DNA from 3 places in the Bacillus cihuensis genome. Region 2 is predicted to be linked to each of the others. Evidence: riboswitches for the same ligand, from Rfam matches in the RefSeq annotation. Region 2 holds a riboswitch; each other region holds the start of a gene.

Region 1 (4,276 bases), on a different contig from region 2:
TGGTGATTTGATTTCCGAAGCCTACCTTTATCATGATCCATGGGAGCTGTTGGAGCAATTAATTGAGCGCCTAGACGAAATGAAGAAAAGTAAGAAAAAGCGGCTTCGAGTCAAACGGTTGATGGACCCGTCGATGGAGAGCAGGCATCCGATAGCTCAGGACCACAGCAGTGTTAAGGAGCTTTTTTTACGTTCTAATTTTAATCCTATCACTTATGTTTGGGGACCCCCGGGAACTGGAAAAACATATACTTTGGCCCGAACAGCAGCAAATCATTATTTTAAAGGGAAAAAACTATTAGTTCTCTCGCATAGCAATCAAGCCGTTGATGTACTAATGGCTGAAATTTCCGCGTTTACAAAAAAGAAACAACGTTTTAAAGAAGGCGATATACTTAGGTATGGTTCGCATACTGGGGAAAGTTTAGCTAATCATCTTGATATCATATCAAGCCAGTTGTTGGAAAAGTTTGAACCTGATTTAGTTGAGGATAAGCAAAAATTAACTGAAGAGAAAAGGCTCTTAAAACAAGATCTATCTGGCTCATTTAGTAAGCGTGATACAGACCGATTGATTGAATTGGAAAAAAAGCTAGGTAGAATTATAGAAAAGTTTCACCGTAAAGAAATGGAGCTCGTGAAGCAAGCGAAAATTGTTGGTAGCACATTGGCTAAAGCAGCGAGCGACAGCACGATATTTGAAAAGGAATATGATGTAATTATAGTTGATGAAGCAAGTATGGCTTATGTGCCACAAGTTGCGTTTGCTGCTTCTTTAGGCAAAAACATCATCGTTTGCGGTGACTTTAAACAATTGCCGCCCATTGCTTCTGCACGTGATGAATCAGTGAATAAATGGTTAAAGGAAGATATTTTTCATCGTTCAGAAGTCGCGAATGTAGTGAATGAAGGTAAGCTCCATCCACATTTGTTTCTACTTAAAGAACAACGGAGAATGCATCCGGATATTTCCGCTTTCACGAATAAATTTATTTATCATTCCCTTGTTGGCGATCATAAGAGTGTACTTATGAGCCGTGAAGAAATCACAGGGAGAAGGCCGTTCCCAAACCGTGCTTTAATGCTATTAGAGACGAGTGGTACAGGTGAACATTGCATAACAGAGCGTTCATCGAAATCAAGAATAAATCTTTGGCAGTTGTTCATATCGTTTCAACTACTTCATGAAGCATATTCAAGCGGCTCACGCTCTATTGGCTATGTGACACCTTATCGTGCTCAATCTTGTCTTATGGATTTATTATTACAAGATATTTATAAGAAAGAGCTTGAACTAGCAGATATTATCGCTGCAACAGTCCATCGATTTCAGGGAAGCGAACGGGATGTAATGATATTTGATACAGTTGATAGCTATCCTGAAACACGTCCTGGCATGCTTTTGACAGGAAAAAATAGTGAGCGGCTTATTAATGTTGCGATTACGAGAACAAAAGGAAAATTCATTCAAGTGAGCGATGCGGACTATATTCGAAAAAAGGTATATCTAGGCAAAACATTACGTAAACTTGTGGACCATCAAGCATCTTACGGATATACAGTAAGGCCGAAGGATATTGGGAAGTGGATTCAAAATCAACATCCGAAGCTCCAATGGATGCATGCACGTAAACTAGATGTTCTAAGTAAGGATATTAAAAAAGCACGCCATTCTATACTATTGTCAATACCTGATACAGGAATTGTTACGGAAGAATGGATAAATATGTTGAATAGTAAAGAACAACATGTCAAGATTACACTTATTTCAACTCGTCCGGTTCCCGGCTTGGCAGTAGTAGAACAAATTGAAACTAGTGTTGCATTTCCTTTCATCATTATTGATAAGCAATATTTCTGGTTAGGTGTTCCACTTGAAGCAGCGAGCAGACTTTTACCACCTTATGTGGCAGCACGCTTAGATTCAGTAGCAGTAGTTGAACATTTTCTTACACAACTACCTGGGATAGAATAGGAGTAACTAAAAGGGTCTGGACACATTAAAGATGTGTCCAGACCCTTTAATTTATCCTACATTAATAGAAAGTCAAAATCCTAAAGACTTAGCAGAATTGAAGAAGAGTAGGTGAAATACAACTGTCTGTAAAAACCCGATTGGTGAGTTCTAGTGAAACTTACTCGTGCCTAATGGCGCTTATATACCGTAAGTTTTTCGTTTAGCGACAGGAAAATAAGGCTTACCATCAGGGAGAAATGAAAAAATATTGATGAAATTTTCATATTATATCTTGAGCAATTAGATTACGTGCATCATAGTATGTTCTATGTGAGTAAGTATTATTCAAACAATTCCGATGAAAGATATATGAATTAATCTTGACTTTTAGTTATTAGAATATTATGATAAAAATAATTTAATAATACTTATCAAGAGAAGCCGAGGGACTGGCCCGATGAAGCTTCAGCAACCTCTACAACTAGTAGAAAGGTGCTAATTCCTGCAAGCATATGCTTGTTAGATAAGGGTGACTAATGTAAAAGTCCTCTTTCTTTCAGGAAAGAGGACTTTTTATGTTAATTCGTACAAAGGATAATTACTATTTTACTAAGAAAGAAGGTCAACAAATGCCTAATGTTGTAATTTTATCTGGAAGCCCTTCAGCACCTTCTAGGACTGATTTTGTTTTAAAATTTGTTCAATCATTGTTAGAAAAGGAGAATATAACGGTAACGTATGTTTCCGTTTTGGATATTCCTGCTGAGGATTTGCATAATGCACGCTATAATAGCAGTGAAATTAAAGCGATTGCAAAGTCAATTGAGGAAGCGGATGGTGTAATTATTGGTTCTCCTGTCTACAAAGCTTCCTACACAGGTGTGTTAAAATCTCTAATCGATTTAATTCCAGAAGGTGCGTTTAAAGGAATTCCAGTGTTACCAATAATGGTCGGTGGGAGTAAAGCACACTTATTAGCAATCGATTTTGCCTTAAAACCGCTTATTACCACTTTAAAAGGAAGAGCCACTCAAGGGACTTATATTATAGATAACCAAATCGATAAAGAAAATAGTTTACAACCTATTACTGATCAAGATATACAAGCACGACTTAATAACGATTTAGAGGAGTTTCTCCAAATCATTAAACAAACTAAAGCAATAACCTCTTAAGCACATTTTTAGCACCATATTTCATCATAAAAAACGAATGGGTGGTAATGATTATGACTAAAAAAAGAATATATTTAAATGCATTTGATATGAACTGTGCTGGACATCAATCTCCGGGTCTTTGGACACATCCGGACGATAAATCGTCTACGTACAAGGATGCTGAATACTGGACACATCTTGCAAAAGTACTGGAAAAAGGAAAATTCGATGCCATTTTCTTGGCAGATGTTCTTGGAACATATGATGTATACCAAGGTTCTCGTGATGCAGCAGTACGTCAAGGTGCTCAAGTTCCAGTCAATGATCCTGCATTTGTTGTTCCGATCATGGCACAAGTTACAAAGCACTTAGGATTCGGTTTAACTGCGTCGACAAGCTATGAACATCCCTATCTATTTGCTCGGCGAATCTCGACATTGGATCATTTAACAAAAGGAAGAATCGGTTGGAATATCGTTACATCTTATTTAAATAGTGCTGCACGTAATCTTGGCTTAGATCAACAAATTAATCATGATAATCGTTATGATATAGCTGATGAATATTTAGATGTTGTCTATAAATTATGGGAAGCTAGTTGGGAAGATGATGCTGTCGTAGTGGATAAGAAAAAAGGGATTTATGCAGATCCAGAAAAGGTTCATGATATTAATCATGACGGTGAATTCTATAAAGTTCCAGGAGCACATCTTTGTGAACCTTCACCACAACGTACTCCCGTAATATTTCAAGCGGGAGCATCACCAAAAGGAACAAAATTTGCAGCAAAACATGCAGAACTTGTTTTTGTTGGCTCAACATCAATGGAGCGCACCAAAAACACAGTAAAGGCTTTTAGAGAAGAGGCAGTGAAGGCCGGTCGAAAAGCAGATGAAATAAAGATTCTTACATTGATTACGCCAATTGTAGGTGCGACCCAAGAAGAGGCTGAAGCTAAATATTTGGATTATAAAAAGCATGCCAGTTACGAAGGCTCACTTGCATTATTCGGTGGCTGGACTGGTGTAGATATGGATGGTGTTGACCCTCAGGAAAAAATTCAATATGTTAAGAATGATGCCATCCAATCAACATTAAAATCGATGTCCGATTTTACCGTTGAAGAAGTTGCTGAGTTTATTGGAGTTGGCGGAATGGGACC
Region 2 (4,276 bases):
AAGTTTTTCTTATTTTCCGTAATGTCTTTTTCTGATGCTTTTAATGGATCAGTATTTTTATCAATTACAATTAATCCTTCATCTTGAAGCGTATTAAGAGCACGAGCCGCATTGACTGGGTCATTAGGAAGTGTAACTGTTGCCCCGTCTTTTACTTCATCTATAGATTTATATGTGTTTGAAAAAATCCCCATTGGCGCTGTAGGTACAGCGAGTAATGCTGTTAAGTCCATTTTGTTTTCTTTCGCGAAGTTTTCGAGATATATTGTATTTTGGAACAAGTTTGCTTGAATATCGCCATTGTCCAAAGCTTTGTTCGGTTGGATGTAATCACTAAATTCTATGACTGTCACCTTGTATCCTTTTTCTTCTAATCCAGGAATAATCGCTTTCGTTACCATGTCACTATAAGGACCTGCTGTAGCACCAAATTTAATTTCTTTTGATTCTGAACTTGTCCCTTTGTTACTGCTTTTCTCGCTATTAGTATTGCCACATGCAGCTAAAACCGTTATAACGGCTACTAAAATTAATGCTGTTAACCATTTTTTCATAATTGTCTCCCTCTTTCTGTTTCTTTATCCCGCATTAACGGGCAGTAACACCCCCACTCAAGGCTTGGAGGAATCGAAGAAGCGTAGGTGGGGGATAACTGCCCGTAAAAGCCCGATTGGTTCAACTAACAATTAGTAGGGGATGAAGAAAACCCCTACTGATTGAAGTTTCACTTTATCTTTTATCTACAACTTTAGCGATGAAATCACCAGCAAGTTGAATAATCTGAACTAAAATAATTAAAATAACTACTGTTGCAATCATAATCGTGTTGTCATAGCGATAATAACCAAAACGGATAGCTAAATCACCGATTCCACCGCCGCCAACAGTACCAGCCATAGCCGAAAATCCAATTAAACTGACGAGCGTTAACGTGACACCTGAGATAATGCCTGACTTGGCTTCTAGCAGTAGTACATCTTTAACGATCATCCATGGTGTTGCACCAGCAGCAATAGCTGCCTCAATGACACCTTTATCAATCTCACGCAATGCTGTCTCGACAATTCGAGCAAAAAACGGAATCGCGGCCACCGATAAAGATACGCTTGCTGCAGTAGGTCCAATTGTTGATCCTACGATCCAGTCCGTTAGTGGAAGTAGTGCAACTAATAAAATGATAAACGGAATCGAACGGACTAAATTCACTACAAATCCTAAACCATTTTTGAACCAGCGATTTTCTAAAAATAAACCTTTGTCCGTCACAAATAATAATATTCCAATCGGCAGACCGATCAGAACAGCAACGATTAACGAAATTGTAATCATATAAACTGTTTGCATAAATGCTAGATTTATATCTGGGATAAGTTCTATGAAATGATGATAATCAAAGCCCACCGCGTATCACCTCTACTTGTGCAGCCCGACCTTCAATAAACTGGAGTGAGCCCTCTATTTCTTCCTTTTCACCTTTTAATTCCATAATAAAGATGCCAAGTGGTATTTCCTGAATATATTCAATAGAACCGTGCAGAAAATTACCACTAACGTTAAACTGCTGAAGCATATCGGAAATAATTCCTTCAGAAGCAATCTTCCCTTTAAAGATCACTTTGACAATCGGTCCAGTGCATCCATTCAAAATCACTTCTGGGATTTCAAAAGATACAACACTTTCAATAAACTCATTGGTAAGTTCCGTCTGTGGGTTAGCAAAAATATCATATACCGCCCCTTCTTCAATAACCTTACCTGATTGCATAATAGCCATTCGATTACAAATTTCCTTTACAACATTCATTTCATGCGTAATTAAAACAATTGTAATATGAAGCTCTTTGTTAATTTTCTTCAATAAACTCAATATGGACTTTGTAGTAGTCGGATCTAGTGCTGATGTGGCCTCATCACATAAAAGCACCTTTGGGTTATTAGCAAGAGCCCGTGCAATTCCAACTCTTTGTTTTTGACCGCCACTTAATTGCGAAGGATATACGTCTTTTTTATCAGCAAGACCTACCATTTCGAGCAATTCTTCTACTCGCCCTTTTATTCGATTTGCTGGTACATTGGCAGCTTTTAAAGAAAAAGCAATATTATCAAATACAGTCTTTTGACTAATCAAATAAAAATGTTGGAAAATCATACCGATTTTCAACCTTGCTAAGCGTAAATCCTCACCTTTTAAAGATGTAAGATCGGTTCCATCCACTTTAATTTGACCTGAAGTAGGTCGCTCTAACAAATTAATGCAACGCAGCAATGAACTTTTTCCTGCTCCAGAATATCCAACAATTCCATAAATTTCGCCTTTTTGAATCGTTAGAGAGACGTCATCTACTCCCTTAACTAATCCTTTTTTCGTTTTATAAATCTTTGAAAGATTACGAATTTTAATCATACAATTCCTCACATTTCTCCAAATTGACAAGTCATTTAAAATATATAGACTTTTCATCCTACGAAAAATGCTCCCTTCAACTGAAAGGAGCATCGAAATACGAAAGAATCTCGACTTATCTTTCAGAATGAAGATCATTCTGCAGGATTGGCACCTTCCCAATTATTGGGGGTTGCCGGACGTCATAGGGCCTAGTCCCTCAGTCGCTCTGGATAAGTATCTTAAATTAAATTTAATGTAATTAATATATTATAAAACTATCCTATTATTGTCAATCTTTTAAAAAAACTAACTAAAAAGGGAAACTTCATTCAGTAGGGGGAACGGCCCGTTAAAGCGTGATAAACTCTACTACTCTAGCAGAGTACTAATTTTTCCCCTTATAATTCGTATAAATCCGTCCGCCTGTCTTTAAAAACGGGAATCGTCTTCCGCACCTGATCGACTTCCTCTAACTCAAGGTCCGCGTACAAGATCCCTTCCTCTGTTTGATTGCTAATTAGTAGCTCACCCCAAGGTGCAATGACCATGGAATGACCATTGAATTCATTATTTGGGTCATTACCGACACGGTTGACAGCCACGATAAAACACTGGTTTTCAATCGCCCTAGCTTGCAATAATAATTGCCAATGGTCAATACGTTGCTTTGGCCACTGAGCCGGGATAAACATAATCTTGGCTCCATTTAATGCATGTGTCCGAATCCATTCTGGAAACCGCAAATCATAACAGATGACCCCGCCACATGTAATGCCATTCATTTCAAATACATTCATACTTTGTCCTTCGTTTAAATATACATGCTCATCCATTAACTTGAATAAATGAGCTTTATCGTAGGCCGCGACAATTTTTCCAGTTCTATCCACGATATACATCGTATTAAAGTATTTGTCTCCTCTTTTTGTTGCTACTGAACCACCGACAATGTTCACTTGATGTTTTTTGGCCAGTTGAGACAGTAGCTTTCTTGTTATGCTTCCCTCTCGATCAGCCAGTCTGTCGAGTTGATCAAGAGCGTAGCCTGTATTCCACATTTCCGGAAAGACAATGACATCCGCTTGTGCTTTTGCCGCTTCTTCAATGTATTTCTCAATCGCTGTATAATTTTGATCTGGCTCCCCAAAAGCGATATCCATTTGTACACAAGCAATCTTCATTTTTGACACCTCTAGACTTTTTTATCTAAATATTATAAAATTTTAGATTAAATAGCAACTCTTACATAAAAGGTGGTTCACATGGAATATTCAGAGCGCTTAAAAAAATTACCAGTACAATTTTTTGCAAACCTAGTTGAAAAGGTAGGCAAGGCAGTTGCAGAAGGACGGGATGTTATTAATTTAGGGCAAGGTAACCCAGATCAGCCGACACCACCACACATCATCAAAGCTCTCCAAACTGCGGCAGAGGATCCACTAACTCATAAATACTCCCCGTTTAGAGGACTTAAAGAACTGAAGGAAGCTGCTAGCGAATTTTATTTGAAACAATATGGAGTAGCTATCGACCCAGAGACTGAAATAGCTATTTTATTTGGGACGAAAACAGGTCTAGTTGAGCTGCCAATGTGCTTGTTAAATGAAGGCGAACTAATGTTATTGCCTGATCCAGGATACCCGGATTATTTATCAGGTGCAGTGTTAGCGAATGTCGAATATAAAACATTCCCACTTAAAGCTGAAAATCAATTTTTACCTGATTTCAACGCCATTCCGCAAAAACAAAAAGAATCAGCAAAATTAATGTATCTTAACTATCCGAACAATCCGACTGGGGCTACAGTAGATCGGACTTTCTTCGAAGAAACAGTTGCTTTTGCAAAAAAACATTCAATCACGATTTTGCATGATTTTGCCTATGGCGCAA
Region 3 (4,276 bases), on a different contig from region 2:
AGAAGCATTTAATGAAATCGAGCAGCATGCAAAGGAAACTTTAATTGCTATAGAAACGGGCGATCCATTGCGTATTATGCTTTCTTCTCTTCGCAAGTTAACTAGACATACACCCATCAATGTTATTGCCAAAAAGCGTGAAGCCTCTGTTAAATTAATTGAAGCAGGAAAATTTGTGTTATAGATTAAAAAATGAAATAAAGACTCTGAGAACTTGAGCGTCTTCACTGTTCAGGTATTCTGGGAGTCTTTTTGAATGAAGCGCATGGGGGTGGGGCGTGGGGCTTCGCAAAATTAACTTCGCACCTCCACCATTGTGATTAGGCGAATGTAGCATACTATATTATTTATCCTCCGTGGAAAATGATGGTGTTTTTTACGTCATGTTTATTTTGTATTACGACTAAAAAACGGGTATTCTATCAATAGGTGGTGAGAAAATGGCCTTAACATTTTATTGGTATCCAAAATGCGGAACTTGCCGTAAAGCTAAAAATTGGCTTGATGCACATGAACTTACATACAAAGACATCCATATCGCGGAAAATCCGCCTTCAAGTTCTGAATTGAAAGAGTTGTTCCGTAACAGTGGTCTGGAATTAAAGAAATTTTTTAACACAAGTGGTCAAAAGTATCGTGAAATGGGATTGAAGGATCGTTTGAAAGATGCTTCTGAACAAGAGATGCTAGAGTTATTAGCTTCAGACGGAATGTTAATAAAGCGTCCGATTGTTACAGACGGGAAAACGGTAACAGTCGGTTTTAAAGAAGAAGAATTTGAGAAGAATTGGATTTAAACACTTCCAAATTGGAAAATCTACTTTATACTATAAGAGTGATAGTACTACATACTTGGAGGGATTTACTAATGACAACACCAAAAGAACTACGTTACTCGGAAGAACATGAATGGGTTAAAACTGAAGGTGAAACGGTTCGTATCGGAATTACACACTTTGCGCAATCAGAGCTTGGTGATATCGTGTTTGTTGAGCTTCCAGAAGTAGGCGATGAAATTAAAGCGGACGAGCCATTCGGCAGCGTGGAATCTGTTAAAACAGTTTCTGAATTATATGCACCGATCAGCGGTAAAATCGTTGCAGTGAATGAAGATCTGAATGATAGCCCTGAGTTTGTCAACGAATCCCCTTATGAGAAGGCTTGGATGATCGTAGTCGAACCGTCTGACAACAGTGAAATTGAGAAATTAATGACAGCAGAGTCTTACGAAGCAATGATTAACGAAGGATAACGTGTTAAATGAGGAAGACTGCTGCGACGGTCTTCCTTGTTTTATCGGTCAATTATTGAAATTTCCTGTATGAAGGACATGGGGACGGGTCTTCGCAACCTTCTAATATAACCTACCTACTTAGCAGGTATACTTATTTAATTATAGAAAGTCCCGAAAATCCGTCTCCGCACCGCCGCCATTAGGATTAGGCGAGTAGCGTGCTACAGGATTGATCCTTCATGGTAATGGATGGCGCTTAACTTTTGTACATTGAATGAACTAAAAGATGGGTGATGATGTTGTTCGTGAAGCCTGAGGTTGAAAAAATTCTTATTGTCGAAGGTACTTCTGATAAGCGTCAAGTAAAAAAGATCTTGAATGAAGATATTGAGATTATCTGTACAAACGGGACAATCTCTTTAGTTCGATTGGATGAACTTGTGGAAGAGTTGGAAGACAAAGATGTTTATATCCTCGTAGACGCAGATGATTCTGGAGAAAAACTTAGGAAACAGCTGATGCGTGAATTGCCCAATGCATCCCATATTTATATAGATAAAATGTATCGTCAAGTGGCGGATGCCCCGCTAAAACATCTTTCAACTATGCTACTTTCAGCTAAAATAGATGTGAAAATGAAATTTTTAGAATAGAGGATAGGTATTACCATGCAAGAATGGAATGAAAGAGAATTAAATGACGCGATTCAACAAAAGGATACTTTTTGCTTATATTTGTATACCCCGATGTGTGGAACTTGTCAGGTCGCTTCAAAAATGCTAACTGTAGTGTTAGAGATGTATCCTAAATTAAAAAGCGGCAAGATGAATATGAACTATATTCCAGCCATCTCAATACAATATAAGATAGAAAGTGTCCCTTGTTTGTTGCTTATTAAAGAAGGACAATTGTTGGAGAAAATTTACGCATTCCAATCTGTCCCTTATTTGTATACTCTCTTAAAAAAGCTGGAATTGTAAAGAAGGCCCAACAACACTTCGTATCAATGACACGGTAAAAGTCGATGCGTGTGAGGTATGGGTCTTCTTAAGTTCCCATTTATCCGGCAGCAATATTTGACGTAGGGCAAAATAAAAATAAAGTTGACGAGCACTATAGGCCGTGATATATTAGTCCTAAGATTAATTTACCGAAAATTAAAATAATTTCTTATCAAGAGTGGTGGAGGAACTGGTCCTACGAAGCCCGGCAACCGGTATGTAATATCATACACGGTGCTAATTCCAGCAGAGTATTAGCTCTGGAAGATAAGAAGAGTTGATAAAAACCTCTTCTTAAAGAGGTTTTTTTTGATTCTCATCCACTTAGTTTGCCAGGGCGAAAAATAAGGAATAAATGACGAAAAGGGAGTGGATTTGCATGGGAGAAGAAAAAAACAATTATCGATTTGAGACATTAAGTGTACACGGTGGGCTTGAGGCTGACCCGACTACTGGAGCTAGATCATTACCAATTTATCAAAGTAATGCTTTTGCTTTTAAAAGCACAGAGCATGCAGCTAATTTGTTCGGTTTGAAAGAGAGTGGTTATATTTATTCAAGAATTCATAACCCAACCGTAACGACGTTCGAGGAGAGAGTAGCGTTATTAGAGGGGGGCATTGGTGCATTAGCAGTATCTAGTGGTATGGCTGCAATCACGTTAGCGATTATGAATATCGCAGGTGCGGGGGATGAAATTGTAGCTGCATCCACTTTGTATGGCGGTACATATAATTTATTTGCCAACACACTTCCGAAATATGGGATAAAGGTCCATTTTGTATCACCTGATAGTCCTGAAAACTTTAGAGAAGCGATTACTTCACGAACAAGAGCGGTATTTGCGGAAGTGATCGGGAATCCAAGTTTGCGTGTTTTTGATATTGAAGCAGTAGCAGATATTGCACATGAAGCAGGTGTTCCGCTCATTATCGATAGTACGTTTGCGACACCATATCTATGCAGACCGATTGATTTTGGCGCTGATATTATCGTTCATTCCGCAACAAAATGGTTACTGGGGAATGGCACGACAATGGGCGGAATCATTGTAGATGCAGGAAAGTTTAATTATAATTCACCGAATTTCCCAGGATTTACTGAACCAGATCCAAGCTATGACGGAATGGTGTATAGTGAAGCATGTGGCCCAGCTGCATTTATTACAAAAGCTCGTGTTCAACTGCTTAGAGATTTAGGGCCACAATTAAGCCCGCAGAGCGCATTTCAATTTGCGGTAGGATTGGAAACATTACATGTGAGAATGAAGGAACATATTTCGAATACGAAAATTATCATCGATTATCTACAAAATCATCCTGCGGTTTCTTGGGTCAACTATCCGGGTAATGAAGATCATCCTGATAAGAAATTGGCTGATAAATATTTACCAAAAGGAGCAGGATCCATTGTCACATTTGGCATTAAAGGTGGCAGAGAAGCGGGAGCAAAACTGATCGACTCTATTCGCCTTTGGTCTCATGTTGCGAACGTTGGGGATGCAAAAAGTTTAATCATCCATCCAGCAAGTACGACACACCAACAGCTTACTGCGAAAGAAATTGAGAAAGCTGGCGTAAGCGAAGATTTGGTACGTTTATCAGTGGGGATTGAGAACGCCCAAGACTTAATCGATGATCTTGAACAAGCAATCGAAAAAGCTACTGGCATCCATTCACTTACGGTAAAATAATTTTTTCCACTCTTAACGGGCAGTAAGATCCCAACCTTAAGATTCTAAGCATGCTAAAAGAAGATAGGTGGGATCAACTGCCTGTAAGGGTCCGATTGGATAGATACAATGAATCTTACCGATGCATGAGCGGAGATAAAGTTTGTGCCCATGATGTGTGTCACAAAGACGAAGACATGAGGACGCGGCGTACTGTCTCTGATTCATTGAATAGAGTTTGTACTGTCGAATGATCGAAGCAAGAGCGAAAATCTAAGCGACAGTAGAATAAGACTAACAATCATTGAGGGATGAAGAAAACCCTCAATGATTGAAGTTTCACTTTATATAAAAACGATTGTTGGCAAG

What was found. A riboswitch is a leader RNA that binds a small molecule or an ion and turns the genes downstream of it on or off. The one in region 2 is predicted to bind S-adenosylmethionine.
Region 1: linked by a shared signal. The riboswitch ahead of ssuE (NADPH-dependent FMN reductase) and the one ahead of V179_RS0102635 (methionine ABC transporter ATP-binding protein) in region 2 are both predicted to bind S-adenosylmethionine.
Region 3: linked by a shared signal. The riboswitch ahead of V179_RS0123760 (O-acetylhomoserine aminocarboxypropyltransferase/cysteine synthase family protein) and the one ahead of V179_RS0102635 (methionine ABC transporter ATP-binding protein) in region 2 are both predicted to bind S-adenosylmethionine.

What each region holds. Positions count from the first base shown of each region.
Region 1 is NZ_KI632495.1:853,680-857,955, reverse strand. It holds gene V179_RS0110000 (AAA domain-containing protein) at 1-1,975, shown strand, start outside; SAM riboswitch class I at 2,383-2,487, shown strand; gene ssuE (NADPH-dependent FMN reductase) at 2,533-3,132, shown strand; gene V179_RS0109990 (LLM class flavin-dependent oxidoreductase) at 3,186-4,276, shown strand, end outside.
Region 2 is NZ_AYSD01000010.1:597,466-601,741, reverse strand. It holds gene V179_RS0102645 (MetQ/NlpA family ABC transporter substrate-binding protein) at 1-554, opposite strand, end outside; gene V179_RS0102640 (methionine ABC transporter permease) at 730-1,401, opposite strand; gene V179_RS0102635 (methionine ABC transporter ATP-binding protein) at 1,391-2,404, opposite strand; SAM riboswitch class I at 2,517-2,623, opposite strand; gene V179_RS0102630 (carbon-nitrogen family hydrolase) at 2,785-3,567, opposite strand; gene V179_RS0102625 (pyridoxal phosphate-dependent aminotransferase) at 3,649-4,276, shown strand, end outside.
Region 3 is NZ_KI632498.1:398,862-403,137, forward strand. It holds gene V179_RS0123735 (acyl-CoA dehydrogenase family protein) at 1-184, shown strand, start outside; gene V179_RS0123740 (arsenate reductase family protein) at 441-797, shown strand; gene gcvH (glycine cleavage system protein GcvH) at 869-1,252, shown strand; gene V179_RS0123750 (toprim domain-containing protein) at 1,531-1,887, shown strand; gene V179_RS0123755 (thioredoxin family protein) at 1,903-2,214, shown strand; SAM riboswitch class I at 2,402-2,509, shown strand; gene V179_RS0123760 (O-acetylhomoserine aminocarboxypropyltransferase/cysteine synthase family protein) at 2,615-3,928, shown strand.